3 regions of the Streptomyces sp. NPDC045899 genome follow, and region 3 is predicted to be linked to each of the others. Evidence: riboswitches for the same ligand, from Rfam matches in the RefSeq annotation. Region 3 holds a riboswitch; each other region holds the start of a gene.
What was found. Region 3 has a riboswitch for cyclic di-AMP ahead of AC07FT_RS05180 (M23 family metallopeptidase). Riboswitches for the same ligand answer to the same signal wherever they lie in the genome.

Region 1 (6,581 bases), on a different contig from region 3:
TGGAGCGACGCGGATCAGTTGATGATCCCGGCGGAGACGGCCCGGATAGACCATCCGGATGTGATCTCCCGGAACATTCGCGTCAGCGGAGTCGGACATCTCGCCCTACCTGTGCATTCGGCGGTCGCGGCCGGAGTCCTCGCGGCCCTGGACGCCGCCGACGAGACCCCGGCGGAGGCGCCGGACACTTTCTCGGTGGCCTGAACGGGACCCGGGCGAGGGCGCGACCGACCCCCGAGCGGGGTCCGACCATGACCCAGGAAGGACCGCAAGAAGATCCAAAGAGGAGCCGAAGACGGTCGCGCAAGGGGCTTGCGGGGACGGAAATTGCCGAACATCGATCGAACGCCGGGCCAAGGATGTGCGCACAGTCCGCCGAAAGACGACCAAATGCCCTTTCCCGTGATGCTCAAAACTTGCTGAAGATTGTCGCTGCCGCGTACCGCCGGGTACAGTCGCCGCTAATTCTCCTGCAGCCGAGGCGAAAGAGAAGTTGGTGGTGAACGACCGTCACCCGTCGGTGGGCTCCGACCCGGCCGACCCCGCTCCTGGCGCCTCATATCCGTATTACGAGGCATACGGTCAGCAGCAGGACACAGCGCACGGCCACGCCGGGTACGACGGCTACTCCACCGGCAGCTTCGACCAGCTCGGCGCCGCGTACGGCGACGGGGACCCGCTCTTCGGCGCGCTCCCCGGCGGTGACGGCGGCTACGACGCCTACGCGTCCATGGACTCCGGGCACTCCGGCCACTACGACGCCTCCCAGTGGGGCGCCACCGGCCACCACACCGGTACGTACGAGATGGGCCACTCCGCCCCGTACGAGACCGGCGCCTATGACACCACCGCGATGTGGGCCGCCTCCGGCTACCAGCTGCCGACGGACATCCCGTCCCAGCCGACCGCCGAGACCGGGAGCCACTGGGACATGAGCGCCTGGGGCACCGACACCACCGGCCAGACGGATCTGACGGGCCGGCTGGACGGCCAGTTGAACGCCACCGGCCACGTCGAGATCCCCGCGCAGTGGGACAACTCCGGCACGGCGTACGACACGTACGACACCACCGCACTCGACACCTCCGGCTATGACACCGGCGGGTACGAGACCTATGACTCCTTCGACGGCTCGGACCTGACCTCGGGGATCGACACCGGTCAGACCCAGTTCTGGGACACCACCGCCTTCGCCACCGTCGACGAGACGCCGCACACCGCGTCCCACGAGGCGGCATTCGACGCGGCGCACGACGAGCACCCCGGTGTCCCCGAGGCGGAACCCGAACCCGGGGCGGCGGCCGGAGACGAGCCCGCGCCCGATGCCGACGTGACGCTCCTGTCCCCGCCGTCGCCGCCCACCCCCGCCGCCCGCCGTGGAAACGGTGGCGGCAGCGGAAGGGCCCGCCGCCGCACCGTCTCCTCCCGTCCCAAGCGCTCCGCGCTCCTCACCGTCGCCGTCCCCTCCGTCTGCGCCCTCGGCGTCAGCGCCGTGGCCGCCGCGTCCGTCGGAATGAGCAACGACAAGAAGGACGGTTCGACCACCCAGGCCGCCGCCGACACCGCGCCGCCCGTCAAGGCCGCCGCCGTCAACAGCAAGCTGGACACCCAGCTCGCCGAAGTCCGTGAGGGCGCCGACGACTTCCGGGACCGCGCCAGCCGCACCCAGGAGCGCATCGACCTCAAGGAGCGCCAGGCCGCCGAGAAGAAGCGGAAGGCCGCGGAGGCCGCGCGCAAGGAGGCGCTGCGCCCCAAGTTCGCGCTCCCCGTCGCCCAGCACGGGCTGAGCGCCACCTACGGTCAGGCGGGCATCAACTGGATGTCCGTGCACACCGGGATCGACTTCCCGGTCAGCTACGGCACGCCCGTGATGGCCGCGACCGACGGCACCGTGCGGACCCAGTGGAACGACGCCTACGGGAACATGGTCATAGTGACCAGCCCGGACGGTACGGAGACCTGGTACTGCCACCTCAGCAGCGCCAAGATCCGCTCCGGAACCGTCAAGGCCGGCGACACCATCGCCTTCTCCGGTAACTCCGGCAACTCCACCGGTCCCCATCTGCACTTCGAGGTGCACCCCGGCGGCGGAGAGGCCGTCGACCCGCTGCCCTGGCTGCGCGGCCACGGCCTCAACCCGTCGTAACCAATCCCGGTCCCGGGGCTGTCCCCGGGACCGGGACCGGGACGCCCCCTAGAGCTTCTCGACCGGCGCGTACCGCAGCAGCAGCCGCTTCGGCTTCTCCTCGCCGAAGTCGATCGTGGCCTCCGCGTTGTCCCCGCTGCCCTTGACCGCCACGACGGTGCCGAGCCCGAAGGTGTCATGGGTGACCCGGTCACCCACGGCCAGCGAGACCGCGGGCCGCTCCTTCGCCCGCCGGGTGGCGAACCCGCTCGCCCCGCCCCGCGACCGCGACGCCCCGCCACCGGAGAGACCCCCGCCGGAGAATCCACCGCCCCCGAGGGCGCCCATGGACGCCGACGGGGTGGCCGGACCGGTCCGGCGCCACTGCACGTACTGGTCCGGGATCTCCTCCAGGAACCGGGACGGAGGGTTGTACGCGGGCTGTCCCCAGGCGCTGCGCATCGTGGAGCGGGTCAGGTACAGCCGCTCACGGGCACGGGTGATCCCCACGTACGCGAGCCGCCGCTCCTCCTCCAGCTCCTTGGTCTGGCCGAGCGCCCGCATATGCGGGAAGACGCCGTCCTCCAGACCGCTGAGAAAGACGACCGGGAACTCCAGCCCCTTGGCCGTGTGCAGCGTCATCAGGGTGATCACCCCGGTGCCGTCCGGGTCCTCGTCCGGGATCTGGTCGGAGTCGGCCACCAGCGCGACCTGCTCCAAGAAGTCCGCGAGGGTACCGGGGTTCTCCTCGCCCCGGTCCTGCTCGAACTCCAGGGCCACGGCCGCGAGCTCCTGGAGGTTCTCGATACGGGTCTCGTCCTGCGGGTCCGTGGACGCCTGGAGCTCGGCGAGATAGCCGGTGCGCTCCAGCACCGCCTCCAGCACCGTGGCCGGGCCCGCGCCCGACTCCACGATGGTGCGCAGCTCCTCCATCAGCGTGTTGAACCGCTTGACCGCGTTGGCCGAGCGGGCCGCCATGCCGTACGCCTCGGCGACCCGGACCAGCGCCTGCGGGAAGGTGATCTTCTCGCGGAGCGACAGGGCGTCGATCATCGCCTCGGCGCGCTCGCCGATACCGCGCTTGGGCACATTGAGGATGCGGCGCAGCGGGACGCTGTCCTCGGGGTTGGCCAGCACCCGCAGATAGGCCAGGACGTCCCGGACCTCCTTGCGCTCGTAGAAGCGCACACCGCCGACGACCTTGTACGGCAGCCCGACCCGGATGAAGACTTCCTCGAAGACACGGGACTGGGCGTTGGTGCGGTAGAAGACGGCGACGTCACCGGCCTTGGCGTCGCCCGCGTCGGTCAGCCGGTCGATCTCGTCGGCGACGAACTGGGCCTCGTCGTGCTCGGTGTCGGCGACGTAACCGGTGATGGTGGCTCCGGCACCGGCTTCGGTCCACAGGTTCTTCGGACGGCGGTTCTCATTGCGCTCGATGACCGCGTTGGCCGCGCTGAGGATGGTCTGCGTGGAGCGGTAGTTCTGCTCCAGCAGGATGGTCCGCGCCTGCGGGTAGTCCTCCTCGAACTGGAGGATGTTGCGGATGGTGGCGCCGCGGAAGGCGTAGATGGACTGGTCGGCGTCGCCCACCACGCACAGCTCACCCGCGGTGGTCTCCTCGGTGTCCGTGCCGACCAGCTCGCGCACCAGGGTGTACTGCGCGTGGTTGGTGTCCTGGTACTCGTCGACCAGCACATGGCGGAACCGGCGGCGGTAGTGGTCGGCCACGTCCGGGAACGCCTGGAGCAGATTGACCGTGGTCATGATGATGTCGTCGAAGTCCAGCGCGTTGGCCTCGCGCAGCCTCGACTGGTACATCGCGTACGCCTCGGCGAGGGTCTTCTCAAAACCGTCCGTCGCCTGACCGGCGAAGGTCTCCTCGTCGATCAGCTCGTTCTTCAGGTTGGAGATCTTGGCGCTGAAGGACTTGGGCGGGTACCGCTTGGGGTCCAGGTCGAGATCGCGGCAGACCAGCGCCATCAGCCGCTTGGAGTCGGCCGCGTCGTAGATCGAGAACGATGAGGTGAAGCCCAGCTTCTTGGACTCGCGGCGCAGGATGCGCACGCACGCGCTGTGGAACGTGGAGACCCACATGGCGTTCGCCCGCGGGCCGACCAGCTCCTCCACCCGCTCCTTCATCTCACCCGCGGCCTTGTTGGTGAAGGTGATGGCGAGGATCTGGCCGGGGTGCGCTCCGCGCGCACCGAGCAGGTACGCGATGCGGTGGGTGAGTACCCGGGTCTTGCCGGAACCGGCTCCGGCGACGATCAGCAGCGGACCACCGGTGTGCTCCACCGCCGCCCGCTGCTGTTCGTTCAGCCCCTCGAGCAGGGCGGCCGGGTCCACGGCGGGCCGGGCCGCGCCGTCCCGGTAGTACGCCTCCCGGGACGTGCTCGGCACCGGCGCGTCGAACGCGCCGCTGAACAGGTGGTGCGGTACGTCCTCGGCGCCGCCGGGGCCGTGGTGCCCGGGACCCTCGTGGTCCCCGTGGTCCTCGGGCGGCGGGGGCTCCTCGCCCGAGGGCCCGAGGTCCGCCAGGAAGCTGTCGTCAAAGAGGCTGCTCATCGCTGACCGAGTCTAGGCCGCCCCACTGACACCCCGAGTACGAACATCACGAAACGGTTTCGGGCAAAAGGAACACCAGCCTTCACAGGGACCCCACGAGTTGGCTACCGTCCTGCGTCAGGCAGTCCGGACCATCGTCGGCGACCAGCGTCGGCACGGACCGCCTCCGCCGAGTCCGGTCCTGCCGCGAGGCAGCCGGAGCCGGGGACCCACACGTTCCACCGGGGTGAATCGGCCCGGCGACGGCACCTCGTGTGCCGCCCGGACGGGCCGTAGGGCAGCCTTCCGTCCGCCCGAACCCGACAGCTAACCCGGTAGGCGGTCCACGGAAGGAGTCGCCTCCCTTGGCGTCGCACCGCAAACCGCGGACCCGAATACCGGCCACGCTCACCGGCCAGAGCCGGCGCACCGCGGTCGGGGTCACCACGGCCGCCCTGGCCTCGGTCACCCTGCTCTCCCAGACGGCCAACGCCGCGCCCGGTGATCCCAAGCCCGCCACCCAGTCGATCGAAGCGGTCAAGAAGAAGGTCGACACCCTGTACCACCAGGCGGAGAGCGCCACCCAGGGCTACAACGCCGCCAAGGAGCGCACCGAGACCCAGCGCGCCAAGGTCGACAAGCTGCTGGACACCGTCGCCAAGCGCACCGAGAAGCTCAACGAGGCCCGCCGCACCCTCGGCTCCTACGCCGCCGCCCAGTACCGCAGCGGCGGTATGGCCAGCAGCACCGCCGCCATGCTCTTCTCCTCCGACCCGAAGGACGTCTTCGACCAGTCGCACCTGATGGACCGGCTCACCGGCCACCAGCGGCACGCCGTCCAGCAGTTCCAGGAGCAGCAGAAGAAGGCGGCCAAGGAGCGCGCCACTGCCACCAGCAGTCTCGCCTCGCTGACCTCCTCGCAGAAGACGCTCAAGGAGAAGAAGAAGTCCGTCCAGAGCAAGCTCTCCGAGGCCCGGCGGCTGCTGTCGAACCTGACCGCCAAGGAGAAGGCGCGGCTCGCGGCGATCGAGCGGAAGAAGCAGGAGGAGGCCAAGCGCAAGGCCGCCGAGCTGGCCGAGAAGCAGCGCAAGGCGGAGGCCGAGCGTCAGCGGCGAGAGGGGAACGACGGCTCCGGCTCGTCCACGCCGTCCACTCCCTCCAGCCCCGCGCCCTCGGACAGCACCAAGGCGGCGAAGGCCATCGCCTTCGCGCAGGCGCAGATCGGCAAGCCGTACGTGTGGGGCGCCACCGGCCCCAACTCCTTCGACTGCTCGGGGCTGACCCAGGCCGCCTGGAAGTCCGCCGGGGTGTCCCTGCCGCGCACCACCTGGGACCAGGTGAAGGTGGGCACGCGGGTGTCCACGTCCGAGCTCAAGCCGGGTGACCTGGTCTTCTTCTATGACGACATCAGCCATGTCGGGCTGTACATCGGCGACGGGATGATGATCCACGCGCCGAAGCCGGGTGACTCGGTGAAGAAGGCGCCGATCACCGAGATGCCGGTCTATGGCAGCGTCCGCCCCGCCTGACCCGGCGAAGCCGGATCAGGCGGCGCGCCGCCCACGCGAAGCCGGGGGCCGCCAATGGCCCCCGGCCACCCCGCCCGTCGGCAGCCGGGGCAGCGGCGCGGCTGCCGACGACGGACCGCACGCCACCTCGCGCCCGGAGCGCGAACCATGGCGGCAGACGGCGTGGACGGGCCAGGCCCCGGACCCGTCGCCCGTCGCCCGTCGCCCGTCGCCCGTCGCCCGTCGCCCGTCGCCCGTCGCCCGTCGCCCGTCGCCCGTCGCCCGTCGCCGGGAGAGGGAACACCCCTACCAGGCGGACCGGTCAAGCCACCCGGCCGGGCCGGACGCCGGTCGCCGGTCGCGGAACACCCGTACCGGCGGACCGGTCAAGCCACGCGGCC
Region 2 (6,581 bases), on a different contig from region 3:
GATCGGCGACGAGGAGAGTACCGTATCCGAGATATCCCGATGCCTCGGAGTGCATGCGAATCCGCTCGCGCTGTGGGGGAATCGCCGGAACAGCCGGGAAATCGCGATGCTGGCATCGGAGTTCCTAACACGGAACCAGTCCGAGATGCCTGTCCCGACTCGCACCGGCAGTACCCCCACCGTCCTGAAGGTGCCTTCCTTGGAGTACCTCCTCACTGGAATCTCTCGGTACTTCAGCGCGCATCCGGAGCGGAGCATCGGAATCGTGTGCCGGTCGACTCGCTTGGTGCGGTATGTACAGAGCGGGCTGACTCGATTGGGGCTATCCCAATACACACAGGCCTATGTGTACGACGACCGTTACCGGAATGCCGTCGACTTCTCGACCCGCCCCATCCGGATCGTGAACACGGCGAGTATGAAGGGCTTGGAGTTCGACAGCGTCTTCGTCCCGGACATGGACGCGTACACGGAGGACCCGACTGGAGTGGACGCGCGTCTTCGTCTCTTCGTGCTGTGTACGCGCGCTCGCGAGGACCTCCACTTCGCCCACCGCGGGCCTCGCGAGCCCGCCATCCTGTCCAGCATCCCGGAGTCGTTGTTGGCCCGGCACGTCGGCTGATCTCGCAGCGCGCCGACGATACGGCCGTACGGCTGTACACCGTCGCCGCCCGTACATGACTCGAAGTATCCCGGCGCAGCCATGTCGGGCCCCCCGGCCTCGTACCCGAATGGAGCTGAGGTCCAGCTCACCTGGGAGTTCTGGTGTCCGCGCCCGGCGTCACGGGGTGCTGCGTAAGGTCAAGGCAACGACGAGCGGGAGGTATGGGGATGGCTGGTGTTCCGGCGGGTGTGGTGGCCGCGGGTGGGTTGGTCGGCGGGTACGGGGTGGCCCGGTGGACCAAGCGGCGGCCGCTGGGTGGCGTGGCATTGGCCGCCGCCGGGGCCGCGGCCGCGCGGGGGTGGCGGGAGAAGGCCGGGAACGGGACGGCGGCGGCGCTGAGCGGGATGTACGTCGCGGCGTTCGCCGGGTCGCATCCCCTGGCCAAGAGGATCGGGGCCTGGCCGTCGGTGTTCGCCGTCGCGGGTGGGGTCGCCCTCGCCTCCTGGGCCCTCGCCGATCGGCGTTCGTAGAGGTCTCATCGCCGGCCGCGGCGGGCGGAGTCGGTTTCCGCCCGCCGCGTTCGCGGCTCAGGCCGAGGCGCTGGTGAGGAGGTCCAGCTCCGGCTGGGTCAGCTGGAGGTCCGCCGCCGCGAGGAGGGGCGGGAGTTGGGCGAGGCTGCGGGCGCTGGCGATCGGGGCGACGACCGTGGGCCGGGTGGAGAGCCAGGCGAGGGCGACCGTGGCGGGTTCGGCTCCGTGGTGCGCGGCCACCTCGTCGAGGGCCGCGAGGACCTTCCGGCCGCGCTCGGTCTCCAGGTGTGCGGCCGCACGCGGGGAGCGCGCGCTGTCGACCGCGGTGCCGGGGCGGTACTTGCCGGTGAGGAAGCCCGCGGCGAGCGCGAAGTAGGGGACGGTCGCCAGACCGTGCCGGATCGCCACATCGGCCGGCGGGCCCTCGAAGGTGTCGCGTGAGACCAGGTTGTAGTGGGGCTGGAGGGCGGCGTAGCGCGCCAGGCCCTCCTGGGTGGTGAAGGTCAGGAAGGAGTCGAGCCGTTCGGCGCTGATGTTGGACGCGCCGAGCTCGCGCACCTTCCCCTCCTTGACCAGTGCGTCCAGGGTGGTGGCGATCTCCTCCACCGCCACCGACTCATCGTCGTAGTGGGTGTAGTAGAGATCGATGTAGTCGGTGCGCAGCCGCCGCAGGGAGTCCTCGATCCCGGCCCGTATGGTGGCCGGGGAGAGTCCTCGGCGCTCCGGGGAGCCGCCGACCTTGGTGGCGAGGACGATGTCGGAGCGGTTGCCGCGGGAGGCGAACCAGTTGCCGAGGACGGTCTCGGACTCGCCGCCCTGGTTGCCGGGCACCCACGCCGAGTAGACGTCGGCCGTGTCGATGAAGTTGCCGCCGGCGGCGGCGTAGGCGTCGAGCACCCGGAAGGACTCGGTCTCGTCCGCGGTCCAGCCGAAGACGTTCCCGCCGAGGGAGAGCGGGGAGACGGAGAGATCGCCGATCTTCTGCTTGTTGTCAGCCATGCGTTACTCCAACGCACCGGTGAGTGACCTTGTTCCGGGGCGGGCGGCCGCCCCCGCACGCACACTTCCGGACGCGAACCGACGGCCCTGGCGTCAAGGGGGGAGAGAGCGCCAGGGCCGCCGGAGTATGCGGATATCAGGAGTGCGTGGATATCAGGAGTGCGTGGGCATCAGGGGTGCGTGCGCATCAGGGGTTCTGTCCGTGCTCGCGCAGCCACGGCATCGGGTCGATCGGGGAGCCGCCCCCGGGTCGCACCTCGAGGTGGAGGTGGGGACCGGTCACATTGCCGGTGGCGCCGACGCGGCCGATCACATCGCCGGTGGTCACCTTGCCCGAGGTGACGACCATGGACGACAGGTGGCAGTACCAGACCTCGGTGCCGTCATCCAGCTTGAGCACGATGCGGTAGCCGTACGAACCGGCCCAGCCGGCCTGGGTGATGGTGCCGCCGTGGACCGCCTTGACGGGCGTACCGGTCGGGGCGGCGAAGTCCTGTCCGGTGTGGTCGGCGGACCACATGTCGCCGGCCTGGCCGAAGCCCGCGGTCAGGGTGTACGAGGCGACGGGGAGGGTGTACGCGGCGGCCAGCTTGGCGCGGCGCTCGGCCTCGGCCTTGCGCTCGGCGGCCTCCTTGGCCTTCCGCTCGGCTTCCTTCTTCTTGGCCGCGGCCTCCGCCTTGCGCTCGGCCACCTCGTCGGCGACCTCGTCCGCGGCCTTCTGGGCTGCGGCCTCGGCGGCGGCGGTGCGCTTCTCCTCGTCGGCGGAGTTCTGCTGGTTCTCGGCCTGCTGGAGGATGCGGGCGCGCAGCGCCTCACCGGCGTCGGTGGTGCCGCTCGCCTCGTCCTGGGTGGTCAGCCCGGCCTGGGAGAGGGGGGCCGCGTCGGTGGTCGCGGAGCCGTCGTCGTCGGAGATCAGCGAGCCGATACCGGGGATGTTCCCGGCGTCGGGGAGCCGGTCCTTGACCTCGTCGGCGACGTGGGCGAGGTCGGGCATGGAAATCGGGGCCGCCGGACGGTCCTTGGCGCTGGCCATCCCGCCCGCGCCGACCGCGGCGATGACACCGACGCCGAGCACGGCGCCGCTGCGCGCCATCGTGCCGCCCCGCTGCTTCACCACGCGGTGCCGACCGCGTACGGAGATGGACTCCTCCGTGGGGTTCCACTCTTCCCAGGTCTCGCTGTCGGGCCCCGGGCCCGCCGGGCCCTCTGCGCCGTTCACCGCGTACTCCCCCTGGTCGGCGGCGAAGCCCGCCTCCTCGGCGAAGCCCCCTTCAGTGGCGAATCCGCCACCGGACCTCACGCTTCCACTCGCGTCGAAACCGGGGCCATAGGCGGTGGCGGTGCCGGAACCGACGCCCGATGCGCGGTATGGAGCCTCGTCCAGGACAGACCTGTTGGACGCCACTGGGGCGCACTCCTTTCCTTCCCTCTCGCCTACCGGGTTAGCTGACGGGTTCGGAGCAGGAAGGTCTCCTACGGGTCAGGTTCGACCCGATTCACCCCAAGGTGGTGGTTCCCCGGTTCCCTTGGTGCTGTTGTGGTGCAGTGCTACTGCTGCCGCTGTGCGTTACGGGATTCGGCGACGGCGCACGGTGCCGCCCTTGCGACGGTTGTGACGACCGCGCTGCGTTATCGAACGTTAATAGAGAGCGCTATGTGATTCCAAGCTGTTCTGAGGAATCAGCACAGCTTTGGTCTGAACTTAGCCACCAATTCTGGACATACAGGGGCGAGTTACCCTCCAGGGAAAGGGTGTGCAAAACCCTGGAACCGCTGATCGTGCATCAATTGTTATGCGTAGGGAGCATGGTCAACTACGGTCCGTGGCCGGGGTCCTTCACGAGTCCCTCACCATTGCCGTGACCACCGCTACCGCGGCCGTCGGCGCCACCGCCGTTGCCGTTGCCGTTGCCGCGGTGGCGCAGTGCGAGCAGCGCCATGTCGTCCGACGTCCCGCCGCCGGTGTGCAGCTCGACATCGGCCACCAGCGCGTCCAGCAGCTCGCCCGGGCCGTCGAAGCGGCGACCGCGCAGCCGGTCCTCGGGGTCGTAGAACACGCCCTCCCGGTCGCGCGCCTCCGTCACCCCGTCCGTGAAGAGCAGCAGGGTCGCGCCCTCGGTGAAGCGCAGCTCCGTCACCCGGTCCGGCCAGCCGCCCAGTTCCCCCATCCCCAGCGGCAGCGCCGACGCCTCCGGGTCGACCCGGCGCACCGTGCAGCCGCCCCGGTCCGTCCGGCCGCCGTCGGCCCCCTCCAGCAGCAGCGGTGGCGGATGGCCGCGGTTGATCACCCGGAGGGTCGAGTCCCCGCGCGGGATCTCGGCCAGGACGGCCGTGGTGAACCCCTCGAACCCCTCGAGGTCCGCCCGCCGCGCGCCCTCGCGCTGCAACGCCCGCTCCAGCCGCCCCGCCAGCCCCTCCAGCGTCGTCTCCTGCTCCGCGGCCTCCCGGAAGGAACCGATGAGGATCGCGACCGTCTCGACGGCCTGGAGCCCCTTGCCGCGGACGTCGCCGACGACCAGCCGGACGCCGTGCGGGGTGTCCTGCACCGCGTACAGGTCACCGCCGATCGCGGCGTACCGCTCGGCCGCCACATAGCGCGCCGCGACGTCCAGCCCGGCCAGCCGGGCGGGCGGTACGGGCAGGACGGCCCGCTGGGCCGCCTCGGCCACGCCGCGCGCCGAGGCCAGCCGGCGGTCGCTGCGCCGCACCAGGCGGTTGATCAGGAGCGCCAGCAGGGTGACGGTGGCGACGGTGATGATCTCGGACAGGGCCTGGCTTGGGTCCTTCACACCGTGGAACTCGGCCAGTGTGACCGCCGCGGCGAGCGCGAGGACCGCCGTGAGGACGGTCTCCCACAGCCCGAAGAGCGGAGCGGCGACCAGCGGGGCGGCGGAGAGGAAGGGACCCGCGGTGTAGTTGGCCGGGGAACCGAGGTCGAAGATGATCCCGCCGACGATCAGCAGCCCGGGAACCCAGCGCACCAGCCGCCGGCCCAGGACCACCCTGGACGGCTCATCGGCCGACGCGCCGCCCGCGGTGGCCCCGGTGGGCCCGTTGGCGGCGCTGGTGTCGACGAGCATGTGGAGGCGGCTCCGGGGGCGCGAACGGGACCGGGACAGGCGCCCCGAGGTCGCCCCCTGCTCCGTACGGGCGCTCGTACGAGCCCCGTTCCCTCGCACCCGCACCGGTCTCTCTCGCTTTCGCTGGTCCGCAGCCGGAGCGTCCGGTCCTCGCGGCCGCCGTCCGTCACTCCAGGCTTCCGGCTGACGGGCCACTGGGCGAGTCGGTGTCGTCCATGTGGGTGGGCGAGCGGCGGACCGGTCCACGGGCGGTCCGGACGGTCCGGGCGGCCTTCTGCGGAGCCGGACGGAGCGGGGAGACCGGAGGGCGGACGCGAGGGCGTCCGGCGGCCGGGGCGTGGGTCAGAGATCGACGCCGAGCGCGCGGGCGTGACGGTCCGCGGCCAGCTCGGCGGACACCTCGTCGAGGTAGACCTCGCACACCAGACGGCCGTCGTGGGTCAGATTGTGCTCCAGCTCCCACAGCACGATCTCGTCCCCGCCGGCCAGCAGGAAGGCATGCTCGTAGAAGCGGCACCAGGTGGTGTCGGGGCCGCCGGAGCGGCGGCGCGGCTTGGGTGCCAGCGCGATGTCATGGGCGAACGCGGTCTCCAGCAGCCGCTCGGTCTCCCCGCCCGGCCGGTCGGGGTTCTCGGCGCGGCGCAGCACCCGGCGGGCGTGGTCGGCGGAGTTGTCGGCCACATAGGTACGGGGCGACTCCACCGGCTCGGTGGCCTGGTGCAGCAATTGCTCGGGCAGCCAGAGGGGTAAGCCGTCGAGCTCGTCCCAGCGGGAGCCGCCGATGCGCTCGTGGACCCGGCGCTCGGCCAGCGCGAGGGCGTCCTCGTCGGCGTAGAGCTCGTGGTGGGGTCCGTCGCCCGGACCGGTGCTGTGCTCCAGCTCCCACAGCAGCAGGCTGCTGCCGTCCGGGAGCAGGAAGACATGGCGGTAGGTGCTGTAGCCCAGCGGGCCGGAGGGATCGTTGCACTGGCGACAGGAACGCAGCTCGGACTGGTGCATCAGGGCGCATCGCGCCCGGGCCAGCACCGCTTCGCCGATCTCGAACCCGTTCTGCGCGCGGGCGAGCAGCCCGTCCATCAGCTCGGCGGGGGTCCCGCCCGTTCGTGAGTGCCCCATGTCCGTCCTCCCGCCTCCCGGCCTTGATGCGCCGCGCCCCCCGGGGCGACTGCTTCGCGCACTTAGCGTAGCGGCGTGAACACGGGCCGCGCTGCGGTTCGGCGAAGCTGTCGATGTGACTGTGCCTCACCTACGTCAGCGTCACCGCACCCGGATGTATCACTCGTCCGGCCAGGCCGCCGGGACGGCAGTCCGCGCCCGGTGATCGATGGCCCCGCGGCGCGGGCCACGGTGACGGCGCCGGCCGGGCGG
Region 3 (6,581 bases):
GGCACCCCGGTCAACGCCGCTTCCATGCTGGCCGTGCTCGGCCTGGGCGCGCAGGGCGGCGAGGAGGTCGTCCTGGCCACCAACGCGGATGACGCCGAGGTCGCGGAGGTCGCCCTCGACCGTCTGGCCAAGCTGGTGGCGGAGGGCCTGGAGGAGCTTCCGGAGACCGTCTGACGCGTCCGGCGACTCCGGCGATCCGGCTCCGGCGATCCGCCGGGCCTTTTCTACGCGCACAGGGCCGCGGTGACCATTCCGGTCATCGCGGCTCTGCTGTTTCCGATTTCCCACGTCCCGGAAATAGGCGGCCGGGAAAGCCATCAGAAAAGTGGTCAGGAAACGGTGAGAAAACCTGTATATGGGGGCCGTGTTAATTCCCGCCGCTCGCCGTGTTGACGGAGTGTTTCGAAGTTCTCACCGGCGCCGGACGGCGCCGGTACGCGGAGAGCGAGCGCTCGGTGTGCGCGGCGGCCAGCGTCCGGGCACGGTCGGCGTCGCCGCGCGCGACCGCGTCCACCAGCGCGCCGTGCTCCGCCCAGGACTCCACCGCCCGCCCCGCGGGGTCCGGCCACGCGCCACCGCCGCCCGGCGCGGTCCGCCGCGACGACTGGTCCGACCAGCGCGCGGGACCGTCCGCGTAGACCCAGGCGATCTTGCGCCGGACCTGGACCAGGAGCCCGGCCAGACTCGGACTGCCCGACGCCTGGGCCAGCGTCTCATGGAACCAGTCGCCCAGCGGGGCGAGTTCACCCAGGCTGCCGCGGCGGGCCCGCTCCTGGCCGAGCCGGACCAGACCGCGCAGCACCTTCAGATGCGCCTCGGTGCGGCGCTGCGCGGCACGGGCGGCGCCCAGCGGCTCCAGCAGCCCGCGGATGTCGAGAAGATCGGCGGCCTCCCGCTCGGACGGCTGTGCGACACAAGCCCCCGCATGGCGCCGGGTGGTCACGAACCCCTCGGACTCCAGGGTGCGCAGGGCTTCCCGGACGGGCACCCGCGAGACGCCGTAGCGGCGCGCGAGCAGTTCCTCGGTGAGCCTGCTGCCGGGCGGATGGACACCGGAGACGATGTCCTCGCGAATGGCCCTGCACACCGCGTGCGCCGAAATCCGCCGACCACTCGGGATCGCGGTGGTATCCCCGTTCATTTCCGGTCCCGCACTGTCGAACCTCCGCCTTAATCCCAGCGAAACGCACCCGGCTGACGGGTGTTCGACAACCCTATTCCAAAACGAGGGAATTTCCGATGGCGAGCCTGAATTCATGGATATTTTTGGTCAGCCGGGGCGCCCCACGGCGAAGGCCCCGTCCGCTCGGCGGACGGGGCCTTCGGCCACGGGCTGGTGTGCGCGGCGCCCGGGGCGCCGTGCGGTGGGTCAGAGGTTGACGCCGTGCGAGCGCAGGTACGCCACGGGGTCGATGTCCGAACCGTAGTCGGCGCCGGTGCGCGCCTCGAAGTGCAGATGCGGGCCGGTGACGTTGCCGGTGGCGCCCGACAGGCCGATCTGCTGCCCCGGGGTGACCTGCTGGCCGACCGAGACGTTGAGCGAGGACAGGTGGCCGTACTGGGTGTACGTGCCGTCCTTCATCTTGATGACGATGTTGTTGCCGTAGGAGCCGCCCCAACCCGCCTCGACGACCTCGCCGGAACCGACGGCGTGCACCGAGGTGCCCGAGGCGGCGTGGAAGTCGATACCGGTGTGGCTGCCGGAGGACCACAGACCGCTGGACGCCTGGTAGGCGGTGGAGACGTAGGAGCCGGAGACCGGCGAGACGAAGGTGTTGAGGCGCTTGCGCTCGGCCTCGCGCGCGGCGCGCTCCTTGGCCTCCCGCTCCGCCTTGGCCTTCTTCGCGGCCGCCTCGGCCTTCCTGGCCGCCTCCTGGCGGGCGATGGTCTCGGCCCGTGCCTTGGCCGCGGCCTCCGCGGCGGCGGTCTCCTGGGACTGCGCCTGGGCCTGGATCTGGTCGGCCAGACCCTCGTCGATCACGATCGCCTGCTGCAGCCCCGTCTGCGCGGGAGCGGGAGCCTGCTCGGCGGCGAGGGCGGGACCGGCGATACCGGCGACCACACCGGAGGCGACGGTGGTGACTCCCGCGATGTTCGCGCCGGTGCGGACGGACCGTCGGGGACGGCGGTGTTTCCCGGTGGCACGGGTGAACGCCATGCTGTGGCGCACTCCTTTCCTTCCTTCTCGCCTACCGGGTTAGCTGACGGGTTCGGAGCAGGAAGGTCTCCTACGGCCCCCTCGTCCTTCAGGACAAGGCGTCCGATTCACCCCTGGGGACATTGGGTCCCCGGCTCCCCTGGCTCGCGCCGTACGGGGACTCGGCGATGGCTGCCCGTGCCGCGGGCGCGGCGTGGTGATGGCGAACAGCCGGACCGACGCTAAACGGGGCGTCTTTGGATCACCAAACAGATCCTGATTTTTGTTGCTCTCCCCACAAACCAAACACCCAACCTCCCTATAAAACGGGCATTCGGAAGGACCCTGACATCGCACACGATGCCAGGGTCCTTCCGCTGACGGCCCGTCGGACGGCCGGAGGTCGCGCCGGGTCAGCCCGAGACGACGGTCACCTCGCCGATGCCCAGCTGCCGGACCGGCTCCGCGATCTGCGAGGCGTCCCCGACCAGCACGGTGACCAGCCGGTCCGCCGGGAAGGCGCTCACCACCGCGGCGGTGGCCTCCACCGTCCCGGCCTCGGCGAGCCGGGCGTACACCTGCGCCTGGAAGTCGTCCGGAAGGTGCTGCTCGACCTGGTCGGCCAGGGTGCCCGCGACAGCGGCCGCGGTCTCGTACTTCAACGGGGCGACGCCCACCAGGTTCTGCACGGCGACATCGCGCTCGGTGTCCGTCAGCCCCTCCTCCTTCACGGTGCGCAGCACCTTCCAGAGGTCCTCCAGCGCGGGGCCGGTGACCTCGGTGGCCACCGAGCCGCTGATCGCCAGCATCGCGGCGCCCGCGGAGCCGCCGGACGGCGAGGGGGCCGTGGACCGCAGCACCTGGCAGAAGGAGCGCACACCGTAGGTGTAGCCCTTCTCCTCTCGCAGCACGCGGTCGAGCCGGGAGGTGAGGGTGCCGCCCAGGCAGTAGGTACCGAGCACCTGGGCGGGCCAGACGCGGTCGTGGCGGTCGGCCCCGATCCGGCCGATCAGGAGCTGGGTCTGGACCGCGCCGGGCCGGTCGACGATCACCACCCGGCCGGTGTCGTCGGCCACGATCGGCGGGACCGGGCGGGGCACGGCCGCGCCGCCGGTCCAGGCGCCGAGGGTGTCGGCGAGTGCCTTGTCGAGGTCGACCCCGGTGAGGTCGCCGACCACGACGGCGGTCGCGGTGGACGGACGGATATGGGCCTCGTAGAAGGCCCGCACGGCCGCCGCGTCGATGCCCTCGACCGTCTTCTCGGTGCCCTGGCGGGGCCGGGACATCCGCGACTCGGCCGGGAACAGCTCCTTGGCCAGGGCCATGGAGGCGCGGCGGGCCGGATTGGCCAGCTCGTGCGGGATCTCGTCCAGCCGGTTGCGCACCAGCCGCTCGACCTCGCCGTCGGGGAAGGCGGGGGCGCGCAGCGCGTCGGCGAGCAGCCCCAGCGCCTTGGGCAGCCGGGAGACCGGGACCTCCAGGGCGACCCGTACACCCGGGTGGTCGGCGTGGGCGTCCAGGGTGGCGCCGCAGCGCTCGAGCTCGGCGGCGAACTCCTCGGCGTCGTGCTTGTCGGTGCCCTCCGACAGGGCGCGCGCCATGATGGTGGCCACGCCGTCGAGGCCGACGGGCTCGGCGTCCAGCGGGGCGTCCAGGTTGATCTCGACGGCCACCACCTGCTGGCCGGGGCGGTGGCAGCGCAGCACCGTGAGCCCGTTGGGGAGTTCACCGCGCTCGGGCGCCGGGAAGGCCCACGGCCTGGGGGCACCTCCGCTGGGCTGCGGGTGGAAGGTCATGGTCGCGGTGACGGCGTCGCTCACTGGGCCGCCTCCCCTTCTGCGTCGGTGTCGTCGGCGTCATCGGCGGACTCGGCGCCCTCGACGGGCTCGTAGACCAGCACGGCCCGGTTGTCCGGGCGCAGCCGCGCGGCGGCCACGGCCCGCACCTCCTCGGGGGTGATGTCGAGCACCCGTTCCACGGCGGTCAGCGCCAGCTGCGGATCGCCGTGGAGCACGGCGAAGCGGCACAGCTCGTCGGCCCGGCCGCCCACGGTGGCCAGCCGGTCCAGCCACTCGCGCTCGATCTGTGCCTGGGCGCGCTCCATCTCCTGCGGGGTCGGCCCCTCCTCGGCGAAGCGGGCCAGCTCCTCGTCGACCGCGGTCTCGATGGCGGGCACCTCGACGCCAGCGGAGGTCTTCACGTCCAGCCAGCCGAGCGAGGGCGCGCCCGACAGCCGCAGCAGCCCGAATCCGGCCGCGACGGCGGTGCGGTCACGGCGCACCAGGCGGTTGTGGAGCCGGGAGGACTCACCGCCGCCGAGGACGGTCAGCGCCAGGTCGGCCGCGTCGGCCTCGCGGGAGCCGTCGTGCGGCAGCCGGTAGGCGGCCATCAGGGCGCGGGCGGGGACCTCCTCCTCCACGACCTCGCGCAGCTGCTCGCCGATCACCTCCGGCAGGCTGCCGTCACGCGGCGGCTGCTTGCCGTCGTGGGAGGGGATCGAGCCGAAGTACTTCTCGATCCAGGCGAGGGTCTGCTCGGGGTCGATGTCCCCGACGACCGACAGCACCGCGTTGTTCGGCGCGTAGTAGGTGCGGAAGAAGGCGCGCGCGTCCTCCAGGGACGCCGCGTCCAGGTCGGCCATCGAGCCGATGGGGGTGTGGTGGTACGGGTGGCCCTCGGGGTAGGCCATGGCGACCAGCTTCTCGAAGGCCGTGCCGTACGGCACGTTGTCGTAGCGCTGACGGCGCTCGTTCTTGACGACGTCCCGCTGGTTCTCCAGGCTCTCCTCGTCCAGCGCGGTCAGGAGGGACCCCATCCGGTCCGCCTCCAGCCACAGCGCCAGCTCCACCTGGTGGGTGGGCATCGTCTCGAAGTAGTTGGTGCGCTCGAAGCTGGTCGTGCCGTTGAGCGAGCCGCCGGCACCCTGCACCAGCTCGAAGTGCCCGTTGCCCGTCACCTGGGCCGAGCCCTGGAACATCAGGTGCTCGAAGAGGTGAGCCAGACCGGTGCGCCCCTTGACTTCGTGGCGCGAGCCGACGTCGTACCAGAGGCAGATCGCTGCGACCGGGGTCAGGTGGTCCTCGGAGAGCACCACCCGCAGTCCGTTGGCCAGACGGTGCTCGGTCGCTTTCAGGCCGCCGGAGCCGGCCTGTTGCGTGGCCGTGTGACCCATGGGCATGTACGTCCCTTCGATCGCGTGATGGAGGCGGTGCGAGCCGCGTGATGAGCGCTCCTGTCACTGTATGCAAGCGCATGGACATCTGGCGAAGTTCCGGTCCCGTTCGACCGCACGGGCTGCGCGCGGACCACCTCCGTGACCCCTGGCGCGGCCCCTTCCCGGCGGCGCCGGCGGCGTCCTTTGGACCGGTCCGGAGCGGGACGCGACCACGCTCACGCACGGCCCGTTCCACAGTTGTCGGCGGGGCGGGCCACAATGGACGCCGTCAGATCCCGCCCCGGCAGTTGAAGGAGCCGCACGCGCGATGGCCCGCCGCAGCACGAAGACCCCGCCGCCGGACGACTTCGAGGAGCGCATCCTCGACATCGACGTCGTCGACGAGATGCAGGGCTCCTTCCTCGAGTACGCCTACTCGGTCATCTATTCGCGTGCGCTGCCCGACGCCCGCGACGGGCTCAAGCCCGTGCACCGGCGCATCCTCTACCAGATGAACGAGATGGGGCTGCGCCCCGAGCGCGGCTTCGTGAAGTGCGCCCGCGTCGTCGGTGAGGTGATGGGCAAGCTCCACCCGCACGGTGACGCCTCGATCTATGACGCCCTGGTGCGTATGGCGCAGCCGTTCTCGATGCGGCTGCCGATGGTCGACGGCCACGGGAACTTCGGCTCGCTGGGCAATGACGACCCGCCCGCGGCGATGCGTTACACCGAGTGCCGGATGGCCTCGGCCACGTCGCTGATGACCGAGTCCATCGACGAGGACACGGTCGACTTCGCGCCGAACTACGACGGCAGTGAGCAGGAGCCGGTCACCCTGCCCGCCGCGTATCCGAACCTGCTGGTCAACGGCACGTCCGGGATCGCGGTCGGCATGGCGACGAACATGCCCCCGCACAATCTGGGCGAGGTGATCGCCGCTGCCCGCCATCTGATCAAGCACCCCGGCGCCGATCTGGACACGCTGATGCGGTTCGTGCCCGGCCCCGATCTGCCGACCGGTGGCCGGATCGTCGGACTCGGCGGCGTCCGGGACGCCTATGAGAACGGCCGCGGCACCTTCAAGATCCGCGCCACGGTGGCGGTGGAGGACGTGACGGCCCGCCGCAAGGGCCTGGTCGTCACCGAACTGCCCTTCACCGTGGGCCCCGAGAAGGTCATCTCCAAGATCAAGGACCTGGTCGGCTCCAAGAAGCTCCAGGGCATCGCGGACGTCAAGGACCTCACCGACCGCCAGCACGGTCTGCGTCTGGTGATCGAGGTGAAGAACGG

Region 1: another riboswitch for cyclic di-AMP. It lies ahead of AC07FT_RS27300 (C40 family peptidase); the one in region 3 lies ahead of AC07FT_RS05180 (M23 family metallopeptidase).
Region 2: another riboswitch for cyclic di-AMP. It lies ahead of AC07FT_RS15160 (M23 family metallopeptidase); the one in region 3 lies ahead of AC07FT_RS05180 (M23 family metallopeptidase).

What each region holds. Positions count from the first base shown of each region.
Region 1 covers NZ_JBWKKP010000021.1:132,065-138,645, forward strand. The annotation lists gene AC07FT_RS27285 (esterase/lipase family protein) at 1-204, shown strand, start outside; gene AC07FT_RS27290 (M23 family metallopeptidase) at 500-2,146, shown strand; gene pcrA (DNA helicase PcrA) at 2,195-4,693, opposite strand; cyclic di-AMP (ydaO/yuaA leader) riboswitch at 4,851-5,029, shown strand; gene AC07FT_RS27300 (C40 family peptidase) at 5,038-6,201, shown strand.
Region 2 covers NZ_JBWKKP010000008.1:278,065-284,645, reverse strand. The annotation lists gene AC07FT_RS15175 (DEAD/DEAH box helicase) at 1-622, shown strand, start outside; gene AC07FT_RS15170 (hypothetical protein) at 832-1,134, shown strand; gene AC07FT_RS15165 (aldo/keto reductase) at 1,192-2,133, opposite strand; gene AC07FT_RS15160 (M23 family metallopeptidase) at 2,321-3,538, opposite strand; cyclic di-AMP (ydaO/yuaA leader) riboswitch at 3,550-3,686, opposite strand; gene AC07FT_RS15155 (PP2C family protein-serine/threonine phosphatase) at 3,948-5,213, opposite strand; gene AC07FT_RS15150 (DUF6227 family protein) at 5,556-6,329, opposite strand.
Region 3 covers NZ_JBWKKP010000003.1:100,862-107,442, reverse strand. The annotation lists gene AC07FT_RS05190 (HPr family phosphocarrier protein) at 1-174, shown strand, start outside; gene AC07FT_RS05185 (GntR family transcriptional regulator) at 368-1,141, opposite strand; gene AC07FT_RS05180 (M23 family metallopeptidase) at 1,370-2,158, opposite strand; cyclic di-AMP (ydaO/yuaA leader) riboswitch at 2,173-2,335, opposite strand; gene AC07FT_RS05175 (M16 family metallopeptidase) at 2,551-3,933, opposite strand; gene AC07FT_RS05170 (M16 family metallopeptidase) at 3,954-5,315, opposite strand; gene AC07FT_RS05165 (DNA gyrase/topoisomerase IV subunit A) at 5,620-6,581, shown strand, end outside.